2 linked regions of the Geobacillus stearothermophilus ATCC 12980 genome follow. The protein of the gene in region 2 interacts with the protein of the main gene of each other region in a pairwise test. Links are inferred from orthologs where the notes say so. Each region holds a gene or a part of one and is shown on either strand. Other genes may lie near its edges.

Region 1 (9,001 bases), 110 kb from region 2 along the record:
CCAAAACCGGACGCATTTTCGTGCCGATGTTCGCCCATGTAGCAATGAACACGTTTGTCGTTGCCGTTCAAATTTTGTTGGCTGATGAATTGGAAAACATGATGCGCCAAGCGGAACTGCCGCTGGCCATTTGGAGGATTTGGCTATGACGCGCCATCCGCGGCTGTTTTCTGTTCCGTATTTCATCTTGGGCTTCCTGTTTACGTATTTGGCGATCGAAAGCGTTCATGAAACGATTTGGAACGTCTCAACCATCGCGTTGGCGGCGCTGGCCGCTTTTGATTTCGGCACCGCCTTTCGCTTGTTCTTCACACCGAGACAATAAAACCCTCCCCATTGGGGGAGGGTTTTTGCCTGGCGCCGTATGAACCGTCCTCTTGATGCTGCCCTCAATATGGATCGCCGCTTCCTTCCTCCGCCGCTAATTGCGCCTTTCGATAGCCGATTTTGGCAACCCAGATGCTCCCCTCATACAAAAGCGTCAGTGGAATCATGACGATCACTTGCGACAACACATCCGGCGGCGTAATGGCGGCCGCTAAAATAAGCAGCGCCAAATACGCATACTTGCGGATGCGAACAAGAAGCTGCGGCGTAATAAGCCCTAAGCGGGTGAAAAACAGGACAACAATCGGCAGCTGAAACACGATGCCAAACGGCAGCACGAGCTGCAGCAAAAACTGAAAATATTCATTAATGCCGATCATCTGTTGAATGCCGAGCCGTTCCGCCAGCTGATTCATAAACCGGACGACAAATGGAAACAAGACGAAATACGCAAAACCAACCCCGGCTAAAAATAGAATGATCGATGCTGGAATGTAGCTGAGCGTTGCTTTCCGCTCTTTTTCATACAGCCCCGGACTGACAAACGCCCAAATTTGATACAACAGCACCGGAGCAGTCAGTACAGCGGCGATGACAAAGGCAAACTGAAAATACACTTTAATCGGATCGGTGAGGCGGAACGCGTTCATCGTCAGCTGTTTCGCTTCCGCAGTGTGCTGCAAATACACAATGACGTCATCGACAAAAAAGAAGCTGGCTACAAGCGCCGCAACGAAAAAGAGAAGCACGATGATCAGCCGTTTCCGCAGCTCTCCGAGGTGTTCATACACGGACATTTCTTTGTCATTCATCGTTTCCCCATCCTGCCTTGTCATCGGTCGGTTTTCGTTTCTTCGTCATCAGCGAGCCCTTTTGTGGCGTCTTTAAACTCGCGAAGCGACTGGCCGAACGACCGCCCCAACTCCGGCAGCTTTTTCGTGCCAAACAGCAACAAAATGACAAGAACGAGCAACAAATATTTCATGTGTTGTTCTCTCCTTTTTACGATGGCGATGGATAGTTTTTCAAAAAATAGACGAGCGACTGCAGCTCAATGGCTAAATCGATATGATGGACACGAATATGGTTCGGCACGTTCAACCGCGCCGGAGTAAAGTTTAAAATGCCTTTAATTCCTTGCGCGACAAGGCGGTCGGTCAGCGCTTGAGCCGCGGCGGCCGGCACGGTTAAAATCGCGATCGGAATGTCGCCGCGAAGCCGCTCCTCCAGCTCATCGAGATGATAGACCGGCACCCCGCCGACTGTCGTTCCGACCTTCCGTTCATCGACATCAAACGCCATGACAATTTTCGTGTTGTTATTTTTCGAAAAGTTGTAGTTTAAAAAGGCGGTGCCTAAATTGCCGACGCCAAACAAGGCGACTTCGGTCACCTCATCCTCTTCAAGCGTCTGGCGGAAAAACGACAACAAATAATTGACATTATACCCGTATCCCTTTTTGCCAAGCGCGCCAAAATACGAAAAGTCGCGGCGAATTGTCGCCGGATCGACTTTCACCGCCTCGCTCAGCTCGGCGGAGGACACGCGCTGCTTCCCTGAGGCATGTAAATTTTTCAAAAACCGATAGTATAACGGCAGACGCTTGGCAGTCGCCTGCGGGATTTTCGGTTGTTCGTTGCTCATCGTTTCATCCCCCAGCTAATCGGTTTTCCGTCGATAATGGCCGGACTTCCCGCCCGTTTTTTCGACCAAATACGTTGGACCGATCGTCATTCCTTTATCGAGCGATTTGCACATGTCGTACACAGTCAATGCGCATACCGAAGCCGCCGTCAGCGCTTCCATCTCCACTCCTGTGCTCCCTTTCGTTTTGACCGTCACGGTAATCACAAGTTTATACGCTTCCGCCTCTTTTTCCCAAGCAAAGGCAATATCGACGCCTTTTAACATAAGCGGATGGCACATCGGAATAAGATCGGCCGTTTTTTTCGCCGCCATGACCCCGGCCACCTGGGCTACCGCCAGCACATCACCTTTCTCAATGGCATTGTTCGTCATCTTTTCGTAAATCTCTTCATTGACGGTGACGCTCGTTCTCGCCACCGCTATCCTGATCGTATCTTCCTTGTTCGTAATGTCGACCATTTTCGCCCGGCCTTGTTCATTGAAATGCGTAAACGATGACAAGACAATCTCCTCCATTTATCACTATACACCATTTTTCGTTATCTGTCTTTGACCGTTTTCGCGACTTACGTTAAACTATTCGCGAGGTGACGGACATGATCATTTTGCAAGTGAATGGACTCACGAAATATTTTGGCGCTGACCTTATTTTATCGAATATAAAACTAGAAATACAGTCCCGCGCCCGCATTGCTCTTGTCGGCCGCAACGGCGCAGGCAAATCGACGCTGCTGAAGATCATCGCCGGCGAACTTTCTTCCGACAGCGGTGAAATCATCAAGCCAAGCCATATCAAAATCGGCTATTTGGCGCAAAACAGCGGGCTCGACTCGTCACGCTCCATTTGGGACGAGATGCTGGACGTATTCGCGCCGCTCCGGGCGATCGAAGCGCAGCTGGCAGAGCTCGGCGCCCAGCTTGGCGACCCGGATCTGCTCGCCGATCCGTCCCGCTACGAAAAAACGCTTCAAGCGTATGACAACTTGCAAGAGCAATACAAAGAACAAGGGGGCTATCAGTATGAAGCCGACATCCGCTCTGTTTTGCACGGGCTGCAATTTTCGTCATACGATTACCAAACAACGCCCGTTTCCTCGCTAAGCGGCGGACAGCGGACGAGGCTCGCCCTTGGAAAACTGCTGTTGGCCAAGCCGGACTTGCTTATTTTAGACGAGCCGACGAACCATTTGGACCTCGATACGCTCACATGGCTCGAGCAATATTTACAGGCATACCCCGGCGCCGTTCTGCTCGTTTCCCATGACCGCTACTTTTTGGACAAAGTCGTCACCGAAGTGTACGAGCTGTCCAACGCGACGCTTAAGCGGTATAGCGGCAATTATAGCCGCTATTTGGAGCTTCGGGCCGAGCAATACGAACAAGAGCTAAAACGATACGAAAAGCAACAGGAGGAAATCGCCCGCCTCGAAGACTTCATCCGGCGCAACATCGCCCGCGCCTCGACAACGAAACGGGCGCAAAGCCGGCGAAAGCAGCTCGAAAAAATGGAGCGGCTTGAACGCCCGGCCGGAGATGAAAAATCAGCTTCTTTTTCTTTTGCGATTGAGCGGCCGAGCGGCCATGAGGTGCTCACCGCAGAGCAATTGACCGCCGGCTATCGCGAAGGCGCACCGGTCATCCGCCAAATCAGCTTTCGCATCACACGGGGGGAGAGTGTCGCCTTGGTCGGACCAAACGGCATCGGCAAGTCGACATTGTTGAAGACGATCGCCGGAAAGCTCCCAGTCCAATCCGGAAAGCTCCGGTACGGTGCAAATGTGAAAATCGGCTATTACGACCAAAACCAGGCGGAACTGTCGACAAACAAACGAGTGCTCGACGAGTTGTGGGACGCCTACCCGGACAAAACCGAAAAAGAAATTCGCACCGTGCTCGGCAACTTTTTGTTTTCCGGCGACGACGTCTTAAAACCGGTTTCCGCCTTAAGCGGCGGAGAGAAAGCACGCCTGGCGCTCGCCAAACTCATGTTGCAAAAAGCCAACGTTCTCTTGTTGGATGAACCGACCAACCATCTCGACCTTGACAGCAAAGAGATGCTCGAGAAGGCGCTTGTCGACTATCCGGGAACGATCTTGTTCGTCTCCCACGACCGCTATTTCATTAATCGCATCGCGACAAAGCTGTTTGAACTCTCGGGCGATGGGCTTGTCGAATATTTAGGAGACTATGACTATTACGTGGCGAAAAAAGAAGAAATGCGCGAATTGGCGCGCCTGGACTCCCACCCGCCCGCATCACCGGACAGCGGCGAAACAGCCAAATCCACATACGAGCAAGAAAAAGAGGAAAAAAGACGACAGCGCCAACGGCAGCGCCGTCTGGAAGAGATCGAAGCCGAGATCGCCGCACTGGAAGCACAAATCGCTGAAACCGAGCAGCAGCTGTGCGACCCGTCTGTATACGGCGATTATGAAACCGTGCAGCAGCTCACGCAAGAAAACGAAAAGCGGAAACAGCAGCTTGAAACGTTATTGGCCGAGTGGGAACAGCTCTACGCCTCGTTTTGAGCCAATCCGCTGCCAGGGAACGCCAACACGGGCATCTAGCGGCTTCATGTGCACTGCTCGTGCGCATCACCGCGCCAGGCCGATCACAGGCCAAACTCATTTAGCAGCCTTTTGCCTTGTTCATGAAAGCTGCTTCTTAGGTGAAGGACGATGACTGACAAGAGGGTGTCCCCAAAGGATTGGAACACCCTCTTTCGTTGCATATATATGCTTGCTGTTTCTGCCGCACTAGACGTGCGCCTATCTTGAAGGCAGGCGACCTTTTAGGTCAGCCCCGTTTTTGTGTTAATCACATTATACACAAAGAAATCCACACTTTTCTGTGCAAAACAGAAGTTATTCACCGACTTTTCCACATTATCCACAACCAATCCCTTTCCTCATATGAAAAAATGATTGTGTATTGCACTCCTCGCCGTTATCATGTTTTTTTTACTTTTCCACATTGTCCACAACCTATGGATAAAAATATGCACAACAAGTCCCCACCCGACGGCCGTTCCGCTTGCCAAACAAAAAAGAGCAGACCACCTGCCCTAAGCGATCCGCTCTATGAAATCCCCAACCTCCTAGAAGGCCGGTGACAAACTGCTGTCACGAGCAAATCAACGGCATTTCGCCAAAAAAGAAGGCTGATTCCACAGTTTTTCTCTAATTGAGAAACAAGTGGAGCTAGCAGTATTTTGTACTAAATCACCGACCTTCTAGACAAGCGGCAAGCTTGGATTGGCGTTGAGCGCCAAATCAGCCCGCTTTCCTTGTTGATATAACACAGTTCCCGCAACGGCAATCATCGCCGCATTATCAGTGCATAGCGATAACGGTGGGATGACAAGCTCCACATCGGGGAGCTCTTTCATTTTCTCCTGCAGTGCAGCCCGAAGCCCGCGGTTGGCCGCCACTCCGCCGGCGAGCAGCACTTGCCGCACATTGTACTGTTTCGCCGCCTGCACTGTTTTCGTCACCAGCACATCGACGACGCTGGCCTGAAAGCTCGCGGCCATCTGTCTCGGATCGATCTCCTCGCCGCGCTGCTTCGCTTTGTGGAGCGCATTGAGAACCGCTGATTTTAAGCCGCTGAAGCTGAAATCATACGAACCTTCCTCAAGCCACGCTCGCGGCAAATCAATCACGGGCTCGCCCTCATGAGCCAACCGGTCGATGTGCGGTCCTCCTGGGTACGGAAGGCCTAAAGCCCGCGCCACCTTGTCATACGCCTCACCAGCAGCGTCGTCGCGCGTCTCGCCAATGACTTGAAACGCCCCGTGGCCTTCCATGTAAACAAGCTCCGTATGCCCGCCGGAAACGACAAGCGCCAACAGCGGAAATTTCATCTCCGCCACGAGCTGGTTGGCGTAAATATGACCAGCAATATGATGCACCCCGACAAGCGGCAACCCGTGGGCAAACGCGAGCGCCTTTGCGGCGTTCACCCCGACAAGGAGCGCCCCAACCAACCCCGGTCCGGCCGTCACCGCAATGGCATCAAGATCGGAAAACGATACGCCAGCCTGCCGCATCGCTTCCTCCATGACGAGTGTAATTTGTTCGACATGATGGCGCGAGGCAATTTCCGGCACAACACCGCCAAACCGCCGATGGCTTTCCATTTGCGACGCCACAACATTCGATAAAATCTCTTTTCCGTTTTTCACCACGGCCGCCGCTGTTTCATCGCAGCTCGTTTCAATACCTAGTACATGCACGTTTTCATTCATGTCAGTTTCACCCACATCACTAGCGCATCTTCAAAATTGTCCGGATAATACCGTTTGCGGATGCCGCCATTGCGAAACCCAAGCTTTCGGTACAACGACTGGGCGACATGGTTCGAGACGCGCACTTCCAGCGTCATCGTCGCCGCCCCATGCTGCTTGGCTGTTTCCATAAGGCGGCGCATAAGCGCTTCGCCGAGTTTTTGTCCGCGAAACTGTGGCAGCACAGCGACATTCGTCACATGCGCTTCATCAATCACGAGCCACATCCCCGCATACCCGATGATCCGTCCGCGGTGCACCATGACAATATATTTCGCGTAACGATTGTACATCAGTTCATTATAAAAAGATTCCCGGCTCCACGGCGCGGTAAACGACGCCTGTTCGACTTGCACGACCTCATCGATATCATGAATGGTCATCGGCCGGAATTGCACATCGATCCCCATCGTCCCCGTCCCCTTTTTGTTTCGCAAGCCATTTCGCTTCCGCTTCCGCAAGACGGATGTAATTCGGCACAAACGTATGCGGATTCTCATGTTCTTTCTCTTTTCCGAGCATGATGAGCTCACTTGGCCGCGGCAATGTCAACGACGGCGGCGTCATGAAAAACCGCCCGCCCAAGCGGCTCCGAAACAGCTCACTATATACCGGCGCATCGGCCCCGATGAACAATACATCCTCTCCCCGTCTGCGTAAATGATCGGCCCACTCGTCCGCCGCCACAATCCGGTCCGCTTCAAGGCATCGGAGCGCGCCGTCCTCGTACCGGTACAACCCGGTGTAAATTTGTCCGCGCCGCGCGTCAAACAGCGGGACGAGCAAACCGGGGAAATACCGGCCATTAGCGGCGAGCACCTCTAAACTCGAGACGCCGGCTATCGGAATGCCGAGCGACCAAGCGAGCGTTTTCGCAATGGTGACACCGATCCGCACCCCGGTATAAGATCCAGGGCCTTTCGCAACAACAACTAAATCAAGCTCATTGGGCGCCATTCCGCACTGCCGAAGCAGCGACTCAATGGCCGGCATCGTCCGGACAGAATGATCTCTTTTGACACTCGTAATGAATTCCCCTTTAATAACATCCCCATCCGCCACAGCAATGCCTAGCGGCATATTCGATGTATCAATCCCTAATATTTTCATGACGCAAAAATCTCCTTGCATAGCTGTTCATAGCGCCACCCTGACGGCTCAAAGACAAGTCTCCGTTCATCGCCGCCATGGCGAAACAAAGAAACGGTCAGCCGCTCCTCAGGCAGCTGCCCCGCAATCAAATGGGCCCACTCGACAACCGCAACACCATCACCGTTAAAATATTCATCAAATCCGAGATCCTCCCATTCGTCTTCAAGCCGATACACATCCATATGATAAAGCGGCAGCCGCCCATCATACTGCTTGATAATCGTGAAGGTCGGGCTGTTGACGTTTTGTACAATGCCCAGCCCCTCGGCAATCCCTTTCGTAAACGTTGTTTTTCCCGCACCTAAATCTCCCTCTAACGCGATGACCATCCCCGGCTGAAGCCGTTCTCCGAGCCGGCGTGCAACCGCCTTCGTCTCTTCCGGAGAATGCACGGTAAGTTCAAACTGCTTCATGGTGTTCCACCTTATTCCATTTTATCATCTTTGCTTCCGCTTTTGAAATTTTACCATAAGGAACGGCAACGTTGCCACTGCCGGCGCCAAAAAAACAGCCATACAAAACAAAAGGACTGCCCTGCTAAGGCTATATTGAGCCTCCCGGGCAGTCCTGAGATCAAACTCGCAAAACAAAAAGAAAAAGGGAATTAGGCGTGTTGCTACTCCCTGGTGAATAAGATTGCCTAGCAGCGACCTACTCTTGCAGGGGCGCTGGCCCCAACTACCATCGGCGCTGGAGGGCTTAACTTCCGTGTTCGGGATGGGAACGGGTGTTTCCCCTCCGCTATCACCACTAGGCAAGCGATTCAGTTTCGACATCATTTATTATACTTAAAAAATAAATATTGTCAAGAAGGAAAGTCATTCCTTCAAAACTAGATAACCGTCGGAAGAAGCCGGGGCGAACCGCTCGCCTGCGCTTTTCGATGTCTAGTTCCGGCCGCCATCGGCTCGCGACGCTTCGGTCCTGCTGCGGCGGGCTTAGCCCGCTCGCAGGCCCTCCAGCGCGCCTCGCCGATAAGCAGGCGGCCTCCACTTTTCTTGTTAGGTTAAGCCCTCGATCGATTAGTATCCGTCAGCTCCACGTGTCGCCACGCTTCCACCTCGGACCTATCGACCTCGTCATCTTCGAGGGATCTTACCCGCCTGACGCGGTGGGAAATCTCATCTTGAGGGGGGCTTCACGCTTAGATGCTTTCAGCGCTTATCCCGTCCGCACATAGCTACCCAGCGGTGCCCCTGGCGGGACAACTGGTACACCAGCGGTGCGTCCATCCCGGTCCTCTCGTACTAAGGACAGCTCCTCTCAAATTTCCTGCGCCCGCGACGGATAGGGACCGAACTGTCTCACGACGTTCTGAACCCAGCTCGCGTACCGCTTTAATGGGCGAACAGCCCAACCCTTGGGACCGACTACAGCCCCAGGATGCGATGAGCCGACATCGAGGTGCCAAACCTCCCCGTCGATGTGGACTCTTGGGGGAGATCAGCCTGTTATCCCCGGGGTAGCTTTTATCCGTTGAGCGATGGCCCTTCCATGCGGAACCACCGGATCACTAAGCCCGACTTTCGTCCCTGCTCGACCTGTCCGTCTCGCAGTCAAGCTCCCTTGTGCCTTTGCACTCTCCGAATG
Region 2 (16,869 bases):
GTGCCGGTTTTCGGGTTTGGCATTAACCCTTTCGGACCCAAAATACGACCGAGTTTCCCGACCTCGCCCATCATATCCGGCGTGGCAACAACGACGTCAAAGTCAAACCAGCCTTGCTGGATTTTATTGATGTATTCTGTATCGCCGACATAGTCAGCGCCAGCTGCTTCTGCTTCTTTCGCTTTTTCCCCTTTTGCGAACACTAACACGCGCGCTACTTTCCCCGTGCCGTGCGGCAGGACGACAGCGCCGCGAATTTGTTGGTCCGCTTTTTTCGGGTCAACGCCCAACCGGAACGCAACTTCCACCGTCGCATCAAATTTCGCGACGTTCGTTTTTTTCACGAGCTCGATTGCTTCAGCAATCGGGTATGCTTTGGAGCGGTCGACGAGTTTCAATGCTTCTAAGTATTTCTTTCCTCTTTTCGGCATGTGAAAAATCCTCCTCGGTTGTGGTTTTAGCGGAAAAACCTCCCACATTGAACGTTCTTCGCTTCTTTCGAAAACGAAGAAGCGGACAGATGCCCATTCATCAGGCCCGTCTTGCTGTTTTTGTTCATGGAGAGAGAGGTTGCCCAATGACGCAACCTCCCCTACAAACGACGCACCGGCTTTAGTCTTCAATCACAATGCCCATGCTGCGAGCCGTGCCTTCAATCATACGCATGGCTGCTTCAATGCTCGCTGCATTCAAATCCGGCATTTTCAATTCAGCAATCTCGCGCACTTTGTCACGTTTGATCGTCGCTACTTTGTTGCGGTTCGGTTCGCCGGAGCCCGATTCGATGCCCGCCGCTTTTTTCAACAGTACAGCGGCCGGCGGCGTTTTCGTGATGAATGTAAACGAACGGTCTTCAAAAACCGTAATTTCAACCGGAATGATCAAGCCTGCCTGGTCAGCGGTACGGGCATTAAACTCTTTGCAAAACGCCATAATATTAACACCGGCTTGACCTAACGCAGGACCTACTGGCGGCGCCGGATTTGCTTTCCCTGCAGGAATTTGCAGTTTGACGATCTTGATTACTTTTTTCGCCACGAGACACACCTCCTTAAGTCCGTGATGTGGTATTAGGGATTGCCCCTCCCACTCCATCCGGCTCCGATCTGACGAGCCGCTTTCATATCTCCCGTTTCGGCCGGGAGGATTAGCGCATCAAGCACGTTCGCTCCCTTATACAGCACGTATAAGTTCATCGCTGCATGCCTTGTCTAAGATTCAAGACATACTGACTTTAAAATAGTATCACTTTTCAACAACGATTGCAAGTTCTTTTCCATTAGATTTTTTCTATTTGCGAAAACTCCAATTCCACCCGTGTTTCGCGGCCAAACATATCGACAAGCAGCTTCACCTTATGTTTGTCGAGGTCAACCACCTCAATTTTTCCAGTGAAGTTGGCAAACGGCCCTTCTTTAATCCGGACCGTTTCATTCACCTCGTAGTCGACATCAATCTCAGTAAGCGGCATGCCCATCCGCTTCAAAATCATTTTGACTTCTTCCTCCATGAGCGGCGTCGGTTTCGAACCAGCCCCGCTCGAACCGACAAATCCGGTCACGCCCGGCGTGTTGCGCACGACGTACCACGAATCGTCGGTCATGATCATTTCGACAAGCACATAACCGGGGAACACTTTCTTTTTCGTCGTTTTCCGTTTGCCGTTTTTGATGTCCGTTTCCGTTTCTTCCGGGACGACAACACGGAAAATCTTGTCTTGCATTCCCATTGATTCAACGCGTTTCTCCAAATTGGCTTTCACCTTATTTTCGTATCCCGAATATGTATGGACGACATACCAGTTTTTCTCCATCAGCGAGCCTCCCTAGGGCGGTTTTCATTTTGTTTTCTGCGCAAAACAAAAACCCGTTTCCGGGTTCCATGTTCGCACGATTATCTTTCATTATAGCATATCATCCGCCCGCTTATTCAAATACAAGGCGAATCAACTGCGAAATGCCGAGGTCGACAACGGCGAAAAAGATGGTGAAAAACGCCACCGTAGCCAATACGATTCCCGTATAGTTCACTAGTTCTTTCCGGCTCGGCCAGCTCACTTTTTTCAACTCCCGCACGACTTCTTTGAAAAAGTTGATTACTCGCTGCATCCCTCGTACCTCCACGATTGATCAAAACTGTCCCCACCGCCTGCTTCGTCTCGCGATGGACGGTATGATTGTTGCTCATCGAACAAAACTTGTTGGCCGCCAAGCGCCTGCACCAAGGCAACCGGCCTGTTTTGCAGCCGTGCAGTTTCGGCTCCCGCATTGCGCGCGAGCCAACGTTGCTCGTTAACATAAACGTTTGACCGTTCCCGCGAGATGTCCATAAAAATTTATCATATCAGCATTTCCGCTGTCAATGCCATCTTTTGGCCTCCGTTCGGCCATCGGCCGATGCACCGCCTACAAACTGATTTCCCGATATTCCAAATATTTCTCCAACTTCCGTTTGACGCGCTGCAAGGCGTTGTCGATCGATTTGACATGGCGGTTTAACTCTTCGGAAATTTCTTGGTACGAGCGCCCGTCCAAATACAACGCGAGCACTTTCCGCTCCAAATCGCTGAGCAATTCCGCCATTTTCAGCTCAATATCGTCAACTTCCTCGCGGTTGACAATCAGCTCTTCCGGGTCGGTCACCTGCGTGCCGGACAACACGTCCATCAGCGTCCGGTCCGACTCGTCGTCGTAAATCGGCTTGTCCAAGGAAACGTAAGAGTTGAGCGGAATGTGCTTTTGGCGGGTCGCGGTTTTAATCGCGGTAATCATTTGCCTCGTGATGCATAGTTCTGCAAACGCTTTAAATGAAGAGAGCTTGTCCCCCTTAAAATCGCGGACTGCCTTGTACAGCCCGATCATCCCTTCCTGCACAATGTCCTCGCGGTCAGCCCCGACTAAAAAGTATGAGCGGGCTTTGGCGCGCACAAAGTTTTGGTATTTGTGGATCAAAAAATCAAGCGCTTCTCCATCCCCTTCGTGAACAAGTGTAACAAGCTGTTCATCCTCTAAATGTTTATAATCCTTTGGCTTGTCTACTTTTAAGCATTCCCCCACGCTGATCCCCCCGACCGCATCAATCGCTAACATTTATTATACAGTGCAAATTTTTACAGCGTCAACCGCTCATTTTTGCCCTCTCCGCCATTTTTCAAAAATTTCGGCAACTCTGTCATTGAGCGGCACTTTCAAGGTCGGTGTATGCTGCTTCATTGACTGCAACTTTTTTGAAATATCCCGCTCCACCTCTTCGATTTCGTGCAGAAGTTCGCGCGCCGATTTGCGCAAGGCGCCTTGACCGAACACCGTCCATTGTTCCGTATAATCCGATGTCGCGACATACACTTTGGTGCGCGCGTTGATGAGCGTTTTCGCCAACCGCTCAATCCGTTCGTCCGCTGTCTCATTTTCCTTTGTAAAAATGACATCGATATCGTAGTTTTTATACTTTTTCTCGTTTCCCTGCACGAGATGGGCGTCAAACACGACCACGACGTGATCCCCGGTGAACCCTTTGTAATCGGCCAGTTTGTCAATCAACAAATCCCTTGCCGCTGCCAGATCGCCTTCCTCTTTCAGCCGGCGCAGCGCCGGCCATGCCCCGATGATGTTGTAACCGTCGACAATTAAAACGTTCATCGGCTATTCCCCTAGCGGATACCGCTTTCGGTACACCTCGTACATGAGCAAACTGGCGGCGACAGAAGCGTTGAGCGAAGTGACGTGCCCCCGCATCGGCAGCCGAAACAAGAAATCACACTTTTCCCGCACTAACCGGCTGATGCCTTTTCCCTCGCTGCCGATGACCAGCGCCAACGGCATCGTGCCGTCAAGGAAGCGGTAGTCATCTTTGGCGTCTGCATCGGTGCCAGCCACCCAAACGCCCCGCTCTTTCAGCTCGTCGATCGTCCGCGCCAAGTTCGTCACGCGCGCGACCGGAACGTGCTCGATCGCTCCGGTTGACGCCTTCGCTACGGTCGGCGTCAACCCCACCGACCGCCGTTTCGGGATGATGAGCCCGTGCGCTCCGACCGCATCTGCGGTGCGCATAATGGCGCCCAAGTTATGCGGGTCTTCGATTTCGTCCAAAATGAGGAAAAACGGCGCTTCTTCCCGTCGGGCGGCGCGGGCAAACAAATCGTCGACCTCGTAATAGCGGTATGCGGCCGCCTGGGCGATCACCCCTTGGTGCACCCCGTCAACCATTTGGTCAAGCTTGCGCTTCGGAACATATTGGACGAGCACGCCCCGCCGCTTCGCCCATTCGAGGACAGGCTCGACGGCGTGGCGCTGCGCTCCTTCCGCGATCCAGATTTTATTGATGTCGCGCCCGGATTTGAGCGCCTCGATGACCGGGTTTCTGCCGATAATGTAATCCATCATTCCAACGCCCTTTCTTCCCTTTCAATAATCGCAAATGAACGGCCGATTAACTCGTCGACCCGCCGGCCGTTGTCCTGTAAAAAATGATAGCCGATCAACGCTTCGAACGCGGTGCTGTGCCGGTATGTCTGCACATCCGTATTTTTCGGAATCGTGCCTGATTTCGCGTTGCGGCCGCGGCGGACGATGGCTTGCTCCTCTTCCGTCAACACGCCTTCATCAAGCAAGGTTAAAATGACTCTTGCTTGCGCCCGGGCCGACACGTAGCGGATCGCCCGCCGATGCAGCTCGTGCGGCCGTACGCTGCCCATCGCCAGCAAGTGGCGGCGCACGTACACTTCATAAACCGCATCGCCAATATAGGCGAGCGCCAAGCCATTTAATTGTTTGACATCATGAACGGTCTCAAACTGCGCCATTGCTTATGATCCCCGTTTCCATCTTGTCCCTTGAGGCGTATCTTCCAAAATAATGTTTTTGGCCTTCAACTCGTCGCGAATGCGGTCAGCCAGCGCGAAATCGCGGTTTTTCCGCGCTTCGTTGCGCTGTTGGATCAGCGCCTCGATTTCCTCATCAAGCAGCTCTTCTTGCTTTGGCTTTGGATCGAGGCCAAGCACGTCCATCAACTGTTCAAATTCACGCAAAAAGGCGCCAATAACGGTTTCCGATGTCGTCTTTTCCTGCAAATACAAGTTCGCTTGTTTCGCCAGCTCAAATAGAACCGCAATGCCGTTCGCCGTGTTGAAATCGTCGTCCATTTCGCGGATGAACGATTCGCGGACCGCAGCGATGCGCGACAGCCATTTGTCATCGTCGTCGGTTAAATTCGTGCTCGCTCCGAGCCGGTGCTGCAAGTTGCCATATGCCGTCCTTAAGCGTTCGAGCCCGCGCCGGGCGCTCTCGAGCAGCTCTTCGCTGTAGTTGATCGGATGGCGATAGTGCACCGACAACATAAAGAAGCGCAGCACTTGCGGGTCAATCTGCCGGATGATATCGTGGACGAGCACGAAGTTGCCAAGCGACTTCGACATTTTTTCGTTGTTAATATTTAAATACCCGTTGTGCAGCCAATATTTCGCAAACGGTTTGCCGGTCAAAGCCTCTGACTGGGCGATTTCGTTTTCATGGTGCGGGAACGTCAAATCTTGGCCGCCGGCGTGGATATCGATCGTATCGCCTAAATATTTGCGCGCCATCGCCGAGCATTCGATATGCCAACCCGGCCGCCCTTTCCCCCATGGACTGTCCCAACAAATCTCTCCTTCTTTCGCCGCTTTCCAAAGGGCGAAATCGAGCGGGTCGTCTTTTTTCTCGCCGACTTCGATGCGCGCTCCAGCCTGCAATTCATCGATCGATTGGTGCGACAGCTTGCCGTAACCGGGAAACTTGCGCGTCCGGTAGTAGACGTCGCCATCCACCTCGTACGCATACCCCTTGTCGATGAGCGCTTGGATGAATTCGATAATCGTCCCGATATTTTCTGTCACGCGCGGGTGGATGTCCGCCTTTTTGCAGCCAAGCGCCTGAATGTCTTCAAAATACGCCTCGATAAACCGCTCGGCAATCGCCGGAACGCTTTCGCCAAGCTCGCGGGCCGCCTTAATCAGTTTGTCGTCGACATCGGTAAAATTGGATACGTACGTCACGTCGTAGCCGCGGAACTCCAAATAGCGGCGGATCGTGTCAAAGACGATGGCGGCCCGGGCGTTCCCGATATGGATATAGTTGTAAACGGTAGGACCGCATACATACATTTTGACCTTGTTGGGCTCAAGCGGCTCAAACGGTTCCTTTTTTCGCGTCAACGTATTATAAAGCCGGATGCTGCTCATACTCGCTCTTCCTTTCTTGCTGTTTCAATGCCTCCAACTCGCTTTTCAGCCGGACGATCTCCTCTTCAAGCTCCCGGAACCGGTCAGCGATCGGATCTGGCAGGTCGGTGTGGTTCAAATCTTTTTTCACTTTCACTCCATCACGCACAACCACGCGGCCCGGAATGCCAACGACGGTTGAGTTGGGCGGCACGTCTTTTAACACGACCGACCCGGCGCCAATTTTCGAGTTTTCGCCGATCGTAATCGACCCGAGCACTTTCGCGCCGGCAGCGATCAAACAGTTGTCTTTGATCGTCGGGTGCCGCTTCCCTTTTTCTTTCCCTGTCCCTCCTAATGTGACCCCTTGATAGACCGTGACATTGTCGCCGATTTCGCACGTTTCGCCGATCACCACACCCATGCCGTGGTCGATGAAAAAGCGGCGGCCGATTTTGGCGCCCGGATGAATTTCAATGCCGGTGAAAAAGCGGCTGATTTGCGAAATCAACCGGGCAAGAAAGTAAAATTTCCGTTTGTAAAGCGCATGAGCGATCCGATGCGCCCAAATGGCATGCAGGCCGGAGTACGTTAAAATGACTTCCAGGTAGCTTCTTGCCGCCGGGTCTTGTTCAAAAATGACCTCAATATCCTCTTTTAACGTTTTAAACATCATGTCCTCCCTCCATCCCTCTAAGTTGTTTTGAATAAAAAAGCGTCCCTGTGCCGAAGACACAGAGACGCTTTTGGCGCGGTTCCACTCTGTTTAGCGAAACGGGAAAACGCCGTTTCACTCGCTCGAGTCCGATAACGGAGAGGCTCCGCTCCTCTCTACTGCAGAACGTCTCTGTTCCGGTTCGAAAGGAGACTCCGAGGCGCATTTCGGATAACGCCGGGCATAAGCCGCTTCCAGCCAAGGCGACTCTCTCTGGGATGACGGCGTTTCCTACTTCTCCTCGTCAACGCTTTTTCACTATGCGCTTGTTCAACCGATAAACTTTGTATTATTATACCACACGCACTACGCAAACGTGCACACCTATTCCGCTAAAATTTTTCTTGCAGCGCCCGCTCGAGCCGCTCGATTACTTTTTGTTTGCCGAGCAGCTGAATGGCAAACGGAAGCTCCGGCCCGTGCGTTTGCCCGGTCACCGCGGCGCGAATTGGCATAAACAGCTTTTTCCCTTTTTGTCCGGTCGCCTTTTGCACCCCCTTAATCGCCGCTTTAATTTCGTCGGCTGTAAACGGGTCGAGGTCCCGCACATGGGCCAAAAAGGCCGAAAGCACGTCGGGCACTTGTTCTTCGGCGAGCACTTGGCGCGCCTCATCTTCGTATTCGACTTCTTCCTTAAAGAACAACTCGGACAACGGAACAATCTCCGCCCCGTAGCTCATTTGCTCTTGATACAGTGCGATTAAATCGCGCGCCCACTGCCGCTGTTCGTCGCTCATGTCCGCCGGCAAGCGCCCGGCTTTCACCAAATGCGGCAAAGCCAATTCGACGAGCCGGTCCAAATCGAGTTTTTTGATGTATTGATTGTTCATCCATGTCAGCTTTTTCGTGTCAAACATCGACGGCGACTTTGACAGCCGCGAAACGTCGAAGATGCGGATGAGCTCGTCTTTCGAAAAAATTTCTTCCTCCCCTTCCGGCGACCAGCCTAAGAGGGCGAAAAAGTTGAACATCGCTTCCGGCAAATAGCCGAGCTCTTTGTATTGCGACACGAACTGAATGATTGACTCATCGCGCTTGGACAACTTTTTCCGCTGTTCGTTGACAATCAACGTCAAATGGGCAAACTGCGGCGGCTCCCAGCCAAAATATTCATACACCATCAGCTGCTTCGGCGTGTTGGACAAATGCTCCTCACCGCGGAACACATGGCTGATCTCCATAAGGTGGTCGTCGATGACGACGGCAAAGTTGTACGTCGGAATACCGTTCGCCTTCACAATGACCCAATCGCCGATATCTTTCGATTCAAACGTCACTTTGCCGCGCACCAGATCGTCGACTTCGTATGTTTTCCCTTCCGGCACCTTGAGGCGGATCGTATACGGCTTGCCTTGCGCCTCAAGTTCCGCGACCTGTTCCGGCGTCAAACGGCGGCACTTGCCGCTGTATTGCGGAGCGGCGATGCCGGCCGCACGCTGCTCCTCCCGCTCCCGCTCAAGCTCTTCCGGCGTGCAAAAACATTTGTACGCATGTCCTTGCTCGAGCAGTTCGTCCACATACTTCCGGTATATATCAAGCCGCTCCGTCTGGCGGTACGGACCATAGCCGCCATCTTTATCAACGGACTCGTCATAATCGATGCCGAGCCATTGTAAGTTTTCGAGCTGCGACTGTTCGCCGCCTTCCACGTTCCGTTCGATATCCGTATCCTCGATGCGGACGATCATTTTTCCGCCGTGATGGCGAGCAAACAAATAGTTAAACAGCGCGGTCCGCGCCCCTCCGATATGCAAATGGCCGGTCGGGCTCGGCGCATAGCGCACGCGCACATCTTTTGCCATCGTCCAACCCTCCACTTTCATCCAAACTTGTACCCTTATTGTACCGTTTATCGCGGCAAAGTTCAAAACGGACGGCTCGCCCCATTCGGCGCCTAACGGTTGCGCCTTACTCCCCGCTCTTTTTAAGCAACACGACCGCTTGGGCGGCAATGCCTTCCCCGCGCCCGGTGAACCCGAGTTTTTCCGTTGTCGTCGCCTTGACGTTCACTTGTGTGCGCTCGGCTTCAAGCAGGCGGGCGATCACGGCTTTCATCTCCTCAATGTACGGAGCCATTTTCGGCTTTTGAGCGATAATCGTACAGTCGGCGTTCACCAATGCATACCCTTCCTTCCGGACGAGCGTCCATACGTGCGCCAACAATTCGGTTGAGTCCGCGTCTTTATAGCGCGGGTCATCATCAGGAAAATGCCGTCCGATATCGCCGGCGCCAATCGCTCCAAGGCACGCGTCCGCCACCGCGTGGAGCAGCACATCGGCATCCGAATGGCCGAGCAGCCCTTTCTCATGCGGAATATGTACGCCGCCAATGATAAGCGGACGCCCTTCAACGAGCTGGTGAACGTCAAACCCTTGTCCGATGCGAAACATGTCTTCACCTCCGTTTACTCTGCGACGCGGCTCGCTAAAATCGCCTCGGCAAACAAAATGTCTTCCGGAGTCGTCAGTTTAATGTTGCGGTAGTCCCCTTCTACAATTTTCACCGGCTTGCCGAGCCGCTCGACGAGGCTGGCGTCGTCCGTGCCAAGATAGCCTTCCCGTTTCGCAGCCTCATGCGCCTCGGCGATCAAAGACAGACGAAAAGCTTGTGGCGTCTGCACCGCCCACAAGCTGGAACGATCAATCGTCTGTTCGACAAACAAACCGTCCACTTTTTTGATTGTGTCTTTCACCCGCACAGCCGGGACCGCTGCCCCGTATCGGGCGGCTGCATCCGCCAGCTCATGCAAATGGCGGACGTGAATAAACGGGCGGGCGCCGTCGTGGATCAGGACAATGCCCCGTCCCTCTAACGCCTGCAGCCCGTTATAGACGCTATGTTGCCGCTCCTCGCCGCCCTCAGCGAACGCTGCCACTTTTTTGATACGAAAACGAACGACAAGTTGCTCAAAGCGGCTTCGCTCCGCCGGATTCACGACAAGCACGACGCGGGCGCACCGTTCATCGCGGTCGAACACCTTCAGCGTCCGGACGATGAGCGGTTCGCCGCCTAGTTCAATAAACTGCTTATTCATACCGGCGTTCATCCTCTTTCCTTGTCCGGCCGCCAAGACAATCGCTTCGTAGTTCATTGGACGTTTCCCCTGTTCTGTTTACAGCGCTTTTTGCAACAGCTTCAGCTTGGCAAAAATCATTCTCCCCGCAGATGTTTGTAACACGCTGGTGACTAGGACGTCAACCCGTTTGCCGATATATTCTTTGCCGTCTTCGACAACAATCATCGTTCCGTCATCCAAGTAAGCAACGCCCTGGTTATGTTCCTTTCCGTCCTTAATGACATGCACATTCAGCTCCTCGCCCGGCAGGACGATCGGCTTGACGGCATTAGCCAAATCGTTGATATTAAGGACGCGCACGTTTTGCAGCTCACACACTTTGTTCAAGTTGAAATCGTTTGTGACGACGACGCCTTGAAGCTGTTTGGCTAGTTTGACGAGCTTGCTGTCGACTTCTTGCACATCGCTGAAGTCGGCCTCATGAATTTCCACCTTCATCGCCATCTCTTTTTGAATGCGGTTTAAAATATCCAAGCCGCGGCGGCCGCGGTTTCGCTTCAGCACATCGGAGGAGTCGGCGATATGCTGGAGCTCCTCTAACACAAAACGGGGAATGACAAGCGGGCCTTCCAAAAACCCGGTTTGGCAAATGTCCGCGATCCGCCCATCGATGATGACGCTTGTGTCCAAAATTTTCACCGCTCCACCTTTCGGCGCCTCGTTCTCGGTTTCTCCGCCTTTTTTCTTTGTCATTCGATTGGAAAGAGAAAATAAGTTCATCAGCTCATTCCGTTTCTTTAAGCCGACACGAAACCCTAAATAGCCAAGCAAGATCGTCAAAAAAATCGGCAGCACCGTGTTCAACACTTGAATTCGAAACGATTGCAGCGGCATGACGACCAAAAACGCAATAATAAGACCAAAAATCAGCCCGAGGCTGCCAAACAGCACGTCAGCAGCAGGCGCCCTTACCAATGTTTCCTCGACCCAGCGCACCATGTCCACAACATAATCCACAAGCCAAAACGTCAACAAAAAGAAAAGAACAGCGCCCAACACCGCCAACGTATAGGAATTATGGATGAGCGGCATGTCGCTTACATTCAACAGCGCAAGCAAATCAGGCAAAAACATGGCGCCCAGCGTTCCGCCTACGGCGAAAAAAAATAGTTGTACGACACGTTTGACCATCGGCTCATCTTCACCTCCCTATCTAACATTATAAACAGTTTCCAATGTTTGAAACCAACCGAAACCCAATTTTTAACCATTTTTGAACATTCGACATCCGCTTGTAACAATTCGCGCTGGACGCCTGTGCACAGCGGAAGGACGTTGCCCCCCTATATATATTTACGTTGTTCGAAACAAAAAGTTCGGTCATTTCATGCAAAACATGATCGGGGCGGAGCAAGAGGATGCTTTAGCGAGCGCCCCCAGCCGTTTCCTATTTGCCCGTTCCCCCGAAGAAAGCATTCAAATCATCGTATGCTCGAGCGCCTCAGCCACATGGGAAACGCCGATCACCTGAACGCTTGCCGGCGGCTGCCAACCTGCCAAATTGTTTTTCGGTACAATGACACGGGAAAAACCTAGTTTGACAGCCTCTTGCACACGCTGTTCAATGCGGGAGACACGCCGCACTTCCCCGGTCAACCCGACTTCACCGATAATGACGTCGGTCGGATTGGTCGGCCGATCGCGAAAGCTTGAGGCGATGCTGACGGCGATGGCTAGGTCAATGGCCGGCTCATCAAGCTTCACTCCGCCCGCCACCTTCAAATAGGCATCTTGGTTTTGCAACAGCAGCCCGACCCGCTTTTCCAATACGGCCATAAGCAACGACACGCGGTTATGATCGAGGCCGGTCGCCATCCGCCTCGGGTTGCCGAAGCTTGTCGGCGAAACGAGCGCTTGAATTTCCACCAGAACCGGGCGCGTCCCTTCCATGGCCGCCACCACCGTCGAACCCGCCGCCCCGTGCGATCGCTCTTCCAAAAACACTTCGGACGGATTTTCCACTTCCCGCAGCCCGATGTCGCGCATTTCAAAAATACCGATTTCATTCGTCGAACCGAAGCGGTTTTTCACCGCCCGCAAAATGCGGTACGTATGATGCCGCTCCCCCTCAAAATAAAGGACGGTATCGACCATATGCTCGAGAATGCGCGGCCCGGCGATCGCCCCTTCTTTCGTCACATGGCCGACGATAAAAATGGCGACGCCTTTTGTTTTGGCGATTTTCATCAACTCAGCGGTGCACTCGCGCACTTGGGCGACACTGCCCGGCGCTGACGTAATATCCGTCCGGTACACCGTCTGGATTGAATCAATCACGACACAGGAGGGCTGAATCGTTTCAATCGCTGATACAATATATTCCAAATTCGCCTCCGCTAACACATACAGATGATCGGACTCGGCGCGAAGGCGCCCAGCGCGCAGTTTTACCTGTTTGACGGATTCCTCGCCCGATACATACAACACTGTATGCCTAGCCGCCAGTTGCGCTGAGGCCTGCAGCAACAGCGTCGACTTGCCGATGCCGGGGTCGCCGCCGATTAAGACGAGCGACCCTTTGACGATCCCCCCACCGAGCACGCGATTGAACTCTGCACTGTTCGTTTCGATGCGCGGCTCTTGCACCGCGGCAACGGCAGTAATCGGAACCGGTTTAGCGGACCCGGACGGCTCCGAATGGAGAAATGCCCCACGCACAGCGGTTCTGACCGGCTCGATTTCCTCGACGAATGAGTTCCACGTTTGGCATCCCGGGCAGCGGCCGAGCCACTTCGCCGATTCGTATCCGCACTCTTGGCAAACAAATTTCGTCTTCTTTTTCGCCATTGAACTAACCCTTTCTCTCTTGTGTTCCATATGGAAAAAAGGTATGGGCAGCATCGTGCCGCATACCTTTTTTCATCACATCACGGCCTGTTTTGCCAATACGACAAATTCCCCATCTTTCACATCAACGACGACTTTTTGTCCTTTGGCGATCGTGCCTTTTAACAGTTCTTCGGACAAACGGTCTTCAATATGTTTTTGCAAAGCGCGGCGCAACGGGCGAGCCCCGTATTCCGGATCGAAACCTTCAGCAGCGATTTTCTCAATCGCCGCCTCCGTCAATTCAAGGTCAATATCTTGCTCTTTCAGCCGTTTCACCAGCGTATCAGCCATCAGACGGACAATTTGTTTTAGATGGTCTTTTTCAAGCGAATGGAAGACGATAATTTCATCGATCCGGTTCAAAAACTCCGGACGGAACGCTTTTTTCAGCTCATCCATGACCTTGCTTTTCATGTCTTTGTATTGCTGGTTTCCATCCTGGATGTTAAAGCCGACATACTTGTTCCGCTTCAAAGCATCCGCGCCGACGTTCGATGTCATAATGATGATCGTGTTGCGGAAGTCAACCGTCCGCCCTTTCGAGTCAGTCAACCGCCCGTCTTCGAGCACCTGCAGCAAGATGTTAAACACGTCCGGATGCGCTTTTTCCATCTCATCCAACAGAACGACCGAGTATGGCTTGCGACGCACTTTTTCGGTCAGCTGACCGCCTTCTTCGTAGCCGACATACCCCGGCGGCGAACCGATGAGCCGCGATGTCGAGTGTTTTTCCATATACTCGGACATATCGATGCGAATGAGGGCATCTTCATCTCCAAACATTGCCTCGGCCAATGCACGGGCCAATTCCGTTTTCCCGACGCCGGTCGGGCCGAGGAAAATGAACGAACCGATCGGGCGTTTCGGGTCTTTGAGGCCAGCCCGGGCGCGGCGCACCGCTTTGGCCACCGCTTTGACCGCCTCGTCTTGGCCGACGACGCGCGAATGCAAAATTTCTTCCAGTTTCAACAGCCGCTCGGTTTCCGTCTCGGCCAGCTTCGATACCGGAATCCCGGTCCAACTCGAGACGACCGCGGCAATGTCTTCGACCGTCACTTCCAAATTTTCTTGGCCTTGTTTTTCTTTCCACGCACGTTTCGTTTCTTCAAGCTCTTCACGCAGCCGCTGCTCCATATCACGCAGCGACGCCGCTTTTTCAAATTCTTGGCTTTGCACGGCCGCATCTTTCTCTTTTCGCACTTCTTCAAGCTTTTGCTCCAGTTCTTTCAGTTTCGGCGGCGCCGTGAACGAACGGAGACGCACTTTCGAGCAAGCTTCATCAATCAAGTCGATCGCTTTATCCGGCAGGAACCGGTCGGTAATATACCGGTCGGAAAGTTTGACTGCCTGAATGATCGCCTCATCGGAAATCGAGACGCGATGATGCGCTTCATACCGGTCGCGCAGCCCTTTTAAAATTTGAATCGACTCTTCAACTGTCGGCTCATCGACGTGAATCGGCTGGAAGCGGCGCTCGAGCGCAGCATCTTTCTCAATGTATTTGCGGTATTCATCAAGCGTTGTCGCACCGATACATTGCAATTCTCCACGCGCCAAGGCCGGCTTTAAAATGTTCGACGCGTCGATGGCCCCTTCGGCTCCGCCAGCGCCGATTAACGTATGGAGTTCATCGATGAACAAAATGATATTGCCCGCCTGGCGAATTTCGTCCATCACTTTTTTCAGCCGGTCTTCAAATTCGCCGCGGTATTTCGTCCCGGCGACGACCGTCCCCATATCGAGCGTCATGACCCGTTTGTCGCGCAGCGTTTCCGGCACTTCGTTGTTGACGATTTGCTGGGCCAATCCTTCCGCGATCGCTGTTTTTCCAACCCCCGGTTCACCGATGAGCACCGGGTTGTTTTTTGTCCGTCGGCTCAACACTTCAATAACACGCTGAATTTCTTTGCTGCGGCCGATGACCGGATCAAGCCGCCCTTCGCGGGCAATCGCCGTCAAATCGCGGGCAAGGCTGTCAAGCGTCGGCGTGCTTACATGCGAAGCCCCCCCACCGCCGTGGCCCGATACCGATTCATTGCTGCCGAGCAGTTGCAACACTTGTTGGCGCGCCTTGTTCAAGCTCACCCCGAGGTTGTTCAGCACGCGAGCGGCCACGCCTTCCCCCTCGCGGATCAAGCCAAGCAAAATATGCTCCGTGCCGACATACGAATGGCCAAGTTTCCTCGCTTCGTCCATTGACAGCTCGATCACTTTTTTCGCCCGCGGCGTGTAATGGAGCGTATGGGACACTTCATTGCCGCGGCCGATGAGCGATTCGACTTCTTTTTGGATTTTATCCGGGTCAAGTCCAAGCGCCATGAGCGCTTTAGCAGCGATTCCTTCCCCCTCACGGATCAGCCCAAGCAAAATATGTTCGGTTCCGATATTGTTATGGCCGAGGCGGATGGCTTCCTCTTGCGCCAACGCCAGCACTTTTTGCGCCCGTTCCGTAAATCTGCCAAACATCATCGTTCATCACCCTCCATCTTTCTTCGTGTTTCCATCCTTAAGCGTTCCCGAATCAACGCCGCCCGGCGGACATCCCGTTCCTCAGGGCGAAGCACCCCTCCGGCATATTGTTGCAAAAATCCTGGCTGCGTCAAAATCATCAGCTCATTTAAAATGTTGCGCGAGACGTTTTTGATATATCCTAAATCGATCCCTAAACGCACATCCGACAGGCATTGCGCCGCCTCCTTCGAATCGATGACGCGGCAGTTGGCCAATATGCCGTATGAACGGAATACCTTGTCTTCTAATTGTATGCCCAACGTTTTCACTAATGCCTGGCGAGCCGCCCTTTCTTGGGCGATGAGCTGCTCAACGATCGTATGCAAATCAGCGACAATATCTTCTTCTGATTTTCCGAGCGTAATTTGGTTCGAAATTTGGAAAATGTCCCCTAAAGCCTCACTTCCTTCCCCGTACGTGCCGCGGACGACGAGTCCCAACTGGTTGATGGCAGGGATGATGCGGTTGATCTGCTGCGTCAGCACCAGCGCCGGAAGATGCATCATCACCGACGCCCGCAACCCCGTTCCGACGTTCGTCGGACAGCTCGTTAAGTAACCAAGCCGTTCATCGAACGCATAGTTGACATGCCCTTCAATCCAATCATCCAACTCGCTCGCCGCCTCAAGCGCCTCGGCAAGCTGAAGCCCTGGAAACAGACACTGAATGCGGATATGGTCTTCCTCGTTGATCATAATGCTGATTTCCTCATTTTCCGAAAGCAGGCAGGCGCCAAACGGCGAATCTTCAGCCAAATGCGGGCTGATTAAGTGCTTTTCCACCAATACCCGTTTTTCAATCGGTTGAAGCTCCGACATTTTCAACAGTTCAAACCGTCCCGCTTCCCCATACGGACGATGGACGAACGCGCGCTCAAACAAGGCAACGATTTGTTTCGCCTCTTCGCTGCTAAACAGCGTTGGGAAACGAAAATCAACAATATTGCGCGCCAGCCGGATGCGGCTGCTCAACACGATGTCCGAATTCGGCCCCTCCTGGCTCATCCAAGCGCTGACCGCTGTGTTGAAAAACTTTCCAAATGACATACCGCTACATCTCCCCCTCTCCACGTCGGCGAAGTTCGTCCTCTAACGAACGAATCTGGTCGCGCACCTCGGCCGCCCGCTCAAATTCCTCGCGGGCAACTAATTCCTGAAGCTTTTGTTTCAACGTGGCCAGCTGCTTCCGCAAATGGAGGACGCCGCCTTTTCGCTTCGGAATTTTCCCTGAATGAGCAGTATTTCCGCTATGAAGCCGTTTTAAAATCGGCGGAAGGTAACGGGCAAACGTCCGATAGCAGTCGGCGCAACCGAACCGCCCAATTTGCGTAAACTGGTGGTATGTCATTTGGCACGTCTCGCATTGAAGCAAATCCGGATTCGGGAACGCATTGGCCGTCACTTCTTTCATCGGAGCTTGAAAGTTGAGAAGCCCCGCTAACAAATTGTTGAGCGGAAAGTCGTCATGGCCATAGAGCATAAACGTATGACCATGTTCTTTGGCGCATTGCTCGCAAAGGTGAAATTCCGTTTTTTCCCCGTTGA

Evidence for each region.
Region 1: the proteins of rlmB (region 2) and tsaE interact in binary tests that used the Escherichia coli proteins (3 or more experiments, as listed by UniProt). The link is inferred for Geobacillus stearothermophilus ATCC 12980 from one-to-one orthologs.

Annotation. Positions count from the first base shown.
Region 1 is NZ_CP128494.1:220,871-229,871, reverse strand. Bases 6,096-8,945 are described here. They hold tsaE (tRNA (adenosine(37)-N6)-threonylcarbamoyltransferase complex ATPase subunit type 1 TsaE), read right to left. Parts: upstream 7,825-8,945; coding sequence 7,366-7,824; downstream 6,096-7,365. Other genes in these bases: tsaB (tRNA (adenosine(37)-N6)-threonylcarbamoyltransferase complex dimerization subunit type 1 TsaB), read right to left, coding at 6,629-7,369; rimI (ribosomal protein S18-alanine N-acetyltransferase), read right to left, coding at 6,217-6,669; tsaD (tRNA (adenosine(37)-N6)-threonylcarbamoyltransferase complex transferase subunit TsaD), read right to left, coding at 6,096-6,220. Outside these bases: QSJ10_RS01315 (CPBP family intramembrane glutamic endopeptidase), read left to right, coding at 1-149; QSJ10_RS01310 (YdiK family protein), read left to right, coding at 146-325; twin-arginine translocase subunit TatC, read right to left, coding at 390-1,139; tatA (twin-arginine translocase TatA/TatE family subunit), read right to left, coding at 1,160-1,312; QSJ10_RS01295 (redox-sensing transcriptional repressor Rex), read right to left, coding at 1,330-1,971; cyclic pyranopterin monophosphate synthase MoaC, read right to left, coding at 1,987-2,475; ribosomal protection-like ABC-F family protein, read left to right, coding at 2,571-4,502; more of tsaD, read right to left, coding at 5,207-6,095. UniProt on the Escherichia coli protein: Required for the formation of a threonylcarbamoyl group on adenosine at position 37 (t(6)A37) in tRNAs that read codons beginning with adenine.
Region 2 is NZ_CP128494.1:95,583-112,451, reverse strand. Bases 2,511-5,463 are described here. They hold rlmB (23S rRNA (guanosine(2251)-2'-O)-methyltransferase RlmB), read right to left. Parts: upstream 4,380-5,463; coding sequence 3,642-4,379; downstream 2,511-3,641. Other genes in these bases: cysS (cysteine--tRNA ligase), read right to left, coding at 4,805-5,463; QSJ10_RS00560 (Mini-ribonuclease 3), read right to left, coding at 4,379-4,801; QSJ10_RS00570 (NYN domain-containing protein), read right to left, coding at 3,126-3,638; sigH (RNA polymerase sporulation sigma factor SigH), read right to left, coding at 2,511-3,089. Also shown: rplA (50S ribosomal protein L1), read right to left, coding at 1-431; rplK (50S ribosomal protein L11), read right to left, coding at 613-1,038; transcription termination/antitermination protein NusG, read right to left, coding at 1,280-1,813; preprotein translocase subunit SecE, read right to left, coding at 1,926-2,108; more of sigH, read right to left, coding at 2,406-2,510; more of cysS, read right to left, coding at 5,464-6,214; cysE (serine O-acetyltransferase), read right to left, coding at 6,192-6,869; gltX (glutamate--tRNA ligase), read right to left, coding at 7,241-8,710; ispF (2-C-methyl-D-erythritol 2,4-cyclodiphosphate synthase), read right to left, coding at 8,817-9,299; ispD (2-C-methyl-D-erythritol 4-phosphate cytidylyltransferase), read right to left, coding at 9,314-10,000; QSJ10_RS00530 (PIN/TRAM domain-containing protein), read right to left, coding at 10,022-11,116; DNA repair protein RadA, read right to left, coding at 11,402-12,772; ATP-dependent protease ATP-binding subunit ClpC, read right to left, coding at 12,848-15,283; protein-arginine kinase McsB, read right to left, coding at 15,280-16,371; protein-arginine kinase activator protein McsA, read right to left, coding at 16,376-16,869. UniProt on the Escherichia coli protein: Specifically methylates the ribose of guanosine 2251 in 23S rRNA.